2 regions of the Streptomyces sp. NPDC107521 genome follow, and region 2 is predicted to be linked to the other one. Evidence: predicted binding sites of a transcription regulator. Region 2 holds the regulator's gene; the other holds the start of a gene.
The links. The regulator HspR, encoded in region 2, represses chaperone genes until heat shock. The targets are predictions, from matches to a motif close to TTGAGNNNNNNNNNCTCAA.
Positions count from the first base shown of each region.

Region 1: the regulator HspR is predicted to act here: its motif matches at 1,827-1,845, upstream of lon (endopeptidase La).

Region 1 is NZ_JBVKAT010000007.1:128,452-131,859, forward strand. It holds gene lon (endopeptidase La) at 1-1,804, opposite strand, end outside; gene ACZ7LB_RS13360 (spermidine synthase family protein) at 2,067-2,759, shown strand; gene ACZ7LB_RS13365 (response regulator transcription factor) at 2,873-3,408, shown strand, end outside.
Region 2 is NZ_JBVKAT010000002.1:288,908-292,315, reverse strand. It holds gene dnaJ (molecular chaperone DnaJ) at 1-1,161, shown strand, start outside; gene ACZ7LB_RS04400 (heat shock protein transcriptional repressor HspR) at 1,166-1,621, shown strand; gene ACZ7LB_RS04395 (LuxR C-terminal-related transcriptional regulator) at 2,407-3,144, opposite strand.

The DNA.
Region 1 (3,408 bases), on a different contig from region 2:
CGGACTCGGGCACGTGGTGCGGCCGTCCGATCAGCTCCCGCAGCCCGGCGCCGGTGACCGTGCGCGGCAGCTCCGCCTCGCCCAGCTCGTGCTGGGCGGCCACCTTGCGCAGCAGCCGGGCGAGGTGCCGCTCCAGGGTGCGCACGCCCGCCTCGCGGGTGTACTCGCCGGCCAGCCGCCGCAGCGCGTCCTCCTCCACGGTGACCTCGTCGGCGCCGAGACCGGCCCGCTCCAGCTGGCGCGGGAGCAGGTGGTCACGGGCGATGACGACCTTCTCGTCCTCGGTGTAGCCGTCGAGCCGGACCAGCTCCATCCGGTCCAGCAGGGCCTCCGGGATGGCCTCCAGGACGTTGGCGGTGGCCAGGAACACCACGTCGGACAGGTCGAGTTCGACCTCCAGGTAGTGGTCGCGGAAGGTGTGGTTCTGCGCCGGGTCCAGGACCTCCAGCAGGGCGGCGGCCGGGTCGCCCCGGAAGTCGGAGCCGACCTTGTCGATCTCGTCGAGCAGGACGACCGGGTTCATGGACCCCGCCTCCTTGACGGCCCGCACGATCCGGCCGGGCAGCGCGCCCACGTAGGTGCGGCGGTGGCCGCGGATCTCGGCCTCGTCGCGGACGCCGCCCAGGGCCACCCGGACGAAGGCCCGGCCCATGGCGTGGGCGACGGACTCGCCGAGGCTGGTCTTGCCGACGCCGGGCGGGCCCACCAGGGCGAGCACGGCACCGCCGCGGCGCCCGCCGACGACGCCCAGGCCCCGGTCGCCGCGGCGCTTGCGCACCGCCAGGTACTCGGTGATCCGCTCCTTCACGTCCTCCAGGCCCGCGTGCTCGGCGTCCAGGACGGCACGGGCGCCGCGGATGTCGTAGGCGTCCTCGGTACGCTCGTTCCAGGGCAGTTCCAGGACGGTGTCCAGCCAGGTGCGGATCCAGGAGCCCTCGGGCGTCTGGTCGGAGGACCGCTCCAGCTTGGCGACCTCCTTGAGGGCGGCCTCGCGGACGTGCGCCGGCAGGTCGGCGGCCTCCACGCGGGCCCGGTGGTCGTCGGACTCCTCGCCCTCCCCGTCGCCGTTGAGGTCCCGCAGTTCCTTGCGCACCGCGTCGAGCTGGCGGCGCAGCAGGAACTCGCGCTGCTGCTTGTCCACGCCCTCCTGGACGTCCTTGGCGATGGTCTCGGCGACGTCCTGCTCGGCGAGGTGGTCGCGGAGCTGCTGGGTGGCGAGCCGCAGCCGGGCGACCGGGTCGGCGGTCTCCAGCAGGGCGAGCTTCTGCTCGGTGGTGAGGAAGGGCGAGTAGCCGGAGTTGTCCGCGAGCGCCGAGACGTCCTCGATGGCCTGGACCCGGTCGACGACCTGCCAGGCGCCCCGCTTGCGCAGCCAGGCGGTGACGAGGGCCTTGTACTCGGTGACCAGCTCGGCGACCTGGCCGGGCAGCGGCTCGGGCAGGGACTCGTCGGCCCGGGTGCCCTCGACCCAGAGCGCGGCGCCGGGACCGGTGGTGCCGGCGCCGATGCGCACCCGGCCCCGGCCGCGGATCAGGGCGCCGGGGTCGCCGTCCGCCAGCCTGCCGACCTGCTCGACGGTGCCGAGGACGCCGGTCGCGGCGTAGGCGCCGTCGACGCGGGGGACGAGGAGGAGCCGGGGCTTGCCGGACCCGCCGCCCGCGGCGGCCTGGGCGGCCTCCACCGCGGCCCGCACCTCGGCGTCGTTCAGGTCCAGGGGGACGACCATCCCGGGCAGCACGACCTCGTCGTCGAGCGGCAGCACCGGCAGGGCGAGCGGTGTGAAGGCGTCGGACTCAGCAGCCATGATCTCCCCTTTGACAGTCAAGTTGAGTTACGTCGACTCAATGCATGAGGGCGGCCCATTGTTCCCGCCCCGGCGCCGCGTTCGCTGTGAGCGATCGGCGGGCGGGGAACGGGCCGGGCGCCGCCCAGGCGGCCGGCACGGGAGGCCCCGGACCCGCCCCCGGGCAGCGCCACCGCGCCCCCGGCGGCGCCCGGCCCCCGGTTCGCGCCCCCACTTCCGGCCACCGTCCCCGCCGCGCGGGCGGGCCTGCCAGGATGGACCGATGCCCGCCATCACCGCCCCCGATCCCCCCGGCCGCCCCCAGGTCCTCGATCGCCGCGAGGGCCCCTACGGCGAGGTCGTCCTGCGCCGCCACGGCGACCTGCTGCAGATCATCGCCAACGGCTGCTTCCTCATGGACACCTCCGACGGCCGCTCCGAGCGGCGGCTCGTCGACGCGGCGGCCGAGGCGCTCGACGGACGGCCGGCGCCGCATCTGCTGATCGGCGGGCTCGGCGTCGGCTTCTCGCTCGCACACGCCGCCGCCGACCCGCGCTGGGGCCGCGTCGCCGTCGTCGAACGCGAACCGGCCGTCATCGACTGGCACCTTGACGGGCCGTTGTCCGAACTGTCCGCCGAGGCCCTGGCGGACCCGCGCACCGAGATCGTCCGGGCCGATCTCGTGACCCACGTCAACGAGACGCCGGACACGTACGACGCGCTCTGCCTCGACATCGACAACGGCCCCGACTGGACCGTCACCGAGAGCAACGACGGGCTCTACACCCCGGCCGGACTCGCGGGCTGCGCAAGGGTGTTGAGGCCCGGCGGAGTGATCGCCGTCTGGTCCGCGCGACCTTCTCCGATTTTTGAAGAGACGTTGCGCAATGCCGGGTTCCAACGGGTGCGTACCGAAGAGATCCCGGTTGCCCGGGGCGTTCCCGACGTGGTCCATCTCGGCGTCGGGCCTGGATAGCAAAGCCGCGGCGATCCCCCGTACGCTGCTGCCCTGACGCGGATCTTCCGGGCGTCGGGCGCAGTCATGGGATCACCCCACGGATTCCGGAAAGCACACCTCAGGGGCGGGCGATGGACCAGACACAGACCTCCCACAGCGGCACGGCGGGCGCCACGCAGGGCGCACAGCGCCGGGTGCTGGTGGTCGAGGACGATCAGACGATCATGGACGCCATCGCGAACCGCCTGCGCGCCGAGGGGTTCCTGGTGCAAACGGCGGGTGACGGACCGTCCGCCGTCGACACGGCCGAGGCGTGGCAGCCCGACCTGCTGATCCTCGACATCATGCTGCCCGGCTTCGACGGCCTGGAGGTCTGCCGCCGGGTCCAGGCGCAGCGCCCGGTGCCGGTGCTGATGCTGACGGCGCGCGACGACGAGACGGACATGCTGGTCGGGCTCGGCGTCGGCGCCGACGACTACATGACCAAGCCGTTCTCGATGCGGGAACTGGCCGCGCGGGTGCACGTCCTGCTGCGCCGGGTGGAGCGGGCGGCGCTGGCCGCGACCACCCCCCGGAGCGGCATCCTGCGCCTGGGCGAGCTGGAGATCGACCACGCCCAGCGCCGGGTGCGGGTGCGGGGCGAGGACGTCCACCTCACGCCCACCGA
Region 2 (3,408 bases):
ATCGAGAAGGACTACTACAAGGTTCTCGGCGTCCCCAAGGACGCCACCGAGGCCGAGATCAAGAAGGCGTACCGGAAGCTCGCCCGCGAGTTCCACCCGGACGCCAACAAGGGCAACGCCCGCGCGGAGGAGCGGTTCAAGGAGATCTCCGAGGCGAACGACGTCCTCGGCGACCCCAAGAAGCGCAAGGAGTACGACGAGGCCCGCACCCTGTTCGGCAACGGCGGCTTCCGCCCCGGGCCGGGCGCGGGCGGCGGCAACTTCAACTTCGACCTGGGCGACCTCTTCGGGGGCGCCCAGGGCGGGGGCGGGGCCGGCGGCTTCGGCGGCGGGATCGGTGACGTCTTCGGGGGCCTGTTCAACCGGGGCGGTGCCGGGCCCGGCGCCCGCACCCAGCCGCGGCGCGGCCAGGACGTGGAGTCGGAGGTCACCCTCAGCTTCACCGAGGCCATCGAGGGGGCGACGGTGCCGCTGCGCATGTCGTCCCAGCAGCCCTGCAAGGCCTGTTCGGGCACCGGCGACAAGAACGGCACCCCCCGGGTGTGCCCGACCTGCGTCGGCACCGGGCAGGTCGCCCGCGGCTCGGGCGGCGGCTTCTCGCTGACCGACCCGTGTCCGGACTGCAAGGGCCGCGGCCTGATCGCGGAGAACCCCTGCGACATCTGCAAGGGCTCCGGGCGGGCCAAGTCCTCCCGGACGATGCAGGTCCGCATCCCCGCGGGGGTGTCGGACGGGCAGCGCATCCGGCTGCGCGGCAAGGGCGCGCCGGGGGAGCGGGGCGGTCCGGCGGGCGACCTGTACGTGGTCGTCCACGTCAAGGAGCACCCCGTCTTCGGCCGCCGGGACGACAACCTCACCGTCACCGTGCCCGTCACGTTCACCGAGGCGGCGCTCGGCGGCGAGGTGCGCGTGCCCACCCTGGGCGGGCCGCCGGTCACCCTGAAGCTGCCGGCGGGCACGCCCAACGGCCGGACGATGCGTGCCCGGGGCAAGGGCGCGGTCCGCAAGGACGGTTCGCGCGGCGATCTCCTCGTCACCGTCGAGGTGAGTGTTCCGACGGACCTGACGGGGAAGGCTCGTGACGCGCTGGAGGCGTATCGCGAGGCGAGCGCGGACGAGGATCCGCGCGCGGAGCTGTTCCAGGCCGCGAAGGGAGCATGAGGAGATGGACGGTCGTCGGCGTAATCCGTATGAACTGACCGAGGACACCCCGGTCTACGTCATCTCGGTGGCGGCCCAGCTCTCCGGCCTGCACCCGCAGACCCTGCGCCAGTACGACCGCCTCGGTCTGGTCTCCCCGGACCGGGCGGCCGGGCGCGGCCGGCGCTACTCGGCCCGCGACATCGAACTGCTCCGCCAGGTGCAGCAGTTGTCGCAGGACGAGGGGATCAACCTGGCCGGCATCAAGCGCATCATCGAACTGGAGAACCAGGTCGCCGCGTTGCAGGCGCGGGTGGCGGAGCTGGCGGACGCCGTGGAGGGCGCCGCGACCGCGATGCGGCAGCGCGAGGCGGCGGTGCACGCCTCCTACCGCCGGGACCTGGTGCCGTACCAGGAGGTCCAGCAGACCAGCGCGCTGGTCGTGTGGCGGCCCAGGAGGCAGACCCAGCAGCCGGACTGACGCCGCGCCGCCGGCGTGCTGCCGCGGCTTCGTGGGCCCGACGATCCGATCACGGACCGTCGGGCCCTTCGCGCGCGGGGGCCCGGCCGGCCCGAGGCCCACCGGACCGCGACGGCGCCTGCCGCGCATGGGGCGGGCGGCGTTCCGGACCGCCGGGTACGTCGCCCTCTTCGCCGACGCCGGTTCCGCCACCGTCCAGCGGCGGGCGTCGTTGGGGAGCCTCGGCGGCCGTCAGTACGACGTCGTCCACATCGAGCCGCTGACCCCCGACGCGCCCCTCCCGCCGGTCCCGTGGGGACCAGGCGGCCTTCGAGCGGGACGCGGGTGAGAGGGCGCGGGCCCTGGCCGTGCCCGGTCCGGCGGGAGCTGGGTGCGGGGTGCCCGCGGCGGGTCCGGCACGGGCGGTGGAGCTGGAGCGCTCGGCCGGGATACGCCTCTACGCCCGCAGGGGCGACGCGGCCGGGACGGTGCGCCCCGGTACATGACCGTGCCCCTGATGGCCGACTCCGCCGACCGGCTGGCCGCGCTGGCGGTGGGGGGCGCGGTCGGTGGCCGTGGCGGGACGGGTGTGGCGTCCCCGGAACGGCTGAGTCGGGCCCGCAGCCGCCCGGCGCGGTGCGGGCGGGGATCCCGCTCCGGCCGACGGCCCGCTCGCAGGACTGCGAAGGACACCGCGGGGGGCAGGGTACGAAATCGGTGAACACTTCGCCCCGGAGTGTTCACCGATTTCAGGTACCTGCCGGAGGACGGGCCTTCCTCCCTCCGGCCCGCGATGCCCGTGGCCCTCAGCCGCTCCTCCTCGGACCGATCACCCACGGTGCCCGCGACGACGGCCGGTGGTCCGGCGGGCACGGGGCGGGCGGCCGGGAGGGGACCTGGGCCTGCCAGACGACGCGGGACGCCTGGACCCGGTTGTCCACGCCCAGTTTGGCGTACACCCCGCGGATGTGGTCCTTGACCGTGTGGGGGCTGATCCCCAGGGTCCTGGCCACACCGGGGTTCGAGGCGCCCTCCGCCAGCAGCCGTACGATCTCGTGCTCGCGGGAGCTCAGCCGGTCGAGCAGGGTGCGCGCCGCCGCCACCGCGTCCGCCGTGTGACCGGGGTGGACGTACTGGTCGACCAGGAACCGCGCGGCGGCGGGGCCGAGCACGACGGTCCCGGCGGCGGCCGCCCGCACCGCCCACGGCAGGTGCCGCATGGCGTGGCGGCGCAGCAGGGTCCCCCGGGCCCCGTGGCGCAGCAGCATCCGCGTGGAGTGTTCGGACAGTCCGCCGGTGAGGACCACATGGGCCGGGGCCGGGAGGCCCGCGGGTTCCGGGGCCGCGGAGGCTCTGGACAACCGGAGGACGTCCAGGGCCTGTTCGGGGCGGCTGTGGCTGCTGACCAGCACGTCCGGGCGGTGCGTCCGCAGCAGGTGCGGGGTGGCCGCCGCCGTCTCGCCGACGACCCGTGCCCTGCCGTCCTCCTCCAGGGCGCGCCTGACCCCGGCCCGTTCCAGCGGTTCAGAGCCGAGAACGCTCACGCGTATCACGATGGTCGGTCCCTCCCGGTCACTCCGTCGACAGCTCGCGGCGGCGCCCCGGCATCGGTCCGGGCGGGTGCCCCGGGCGGGTGCGCGGGCGGGAACGGGCCCGGCGCCGCCGGTGGTCAGCATGCAGGGTCCGCCCACCGCCCCAACACCTTCAGCTTGTTGCAACGAGGAGAAGGGGAGGACGTACAAAGAAGCCCGTTTCGGCATATGTCCGTTGCCCGCCGGGGTGAAGCCGTGTTGCGGACCCCGTCCCGG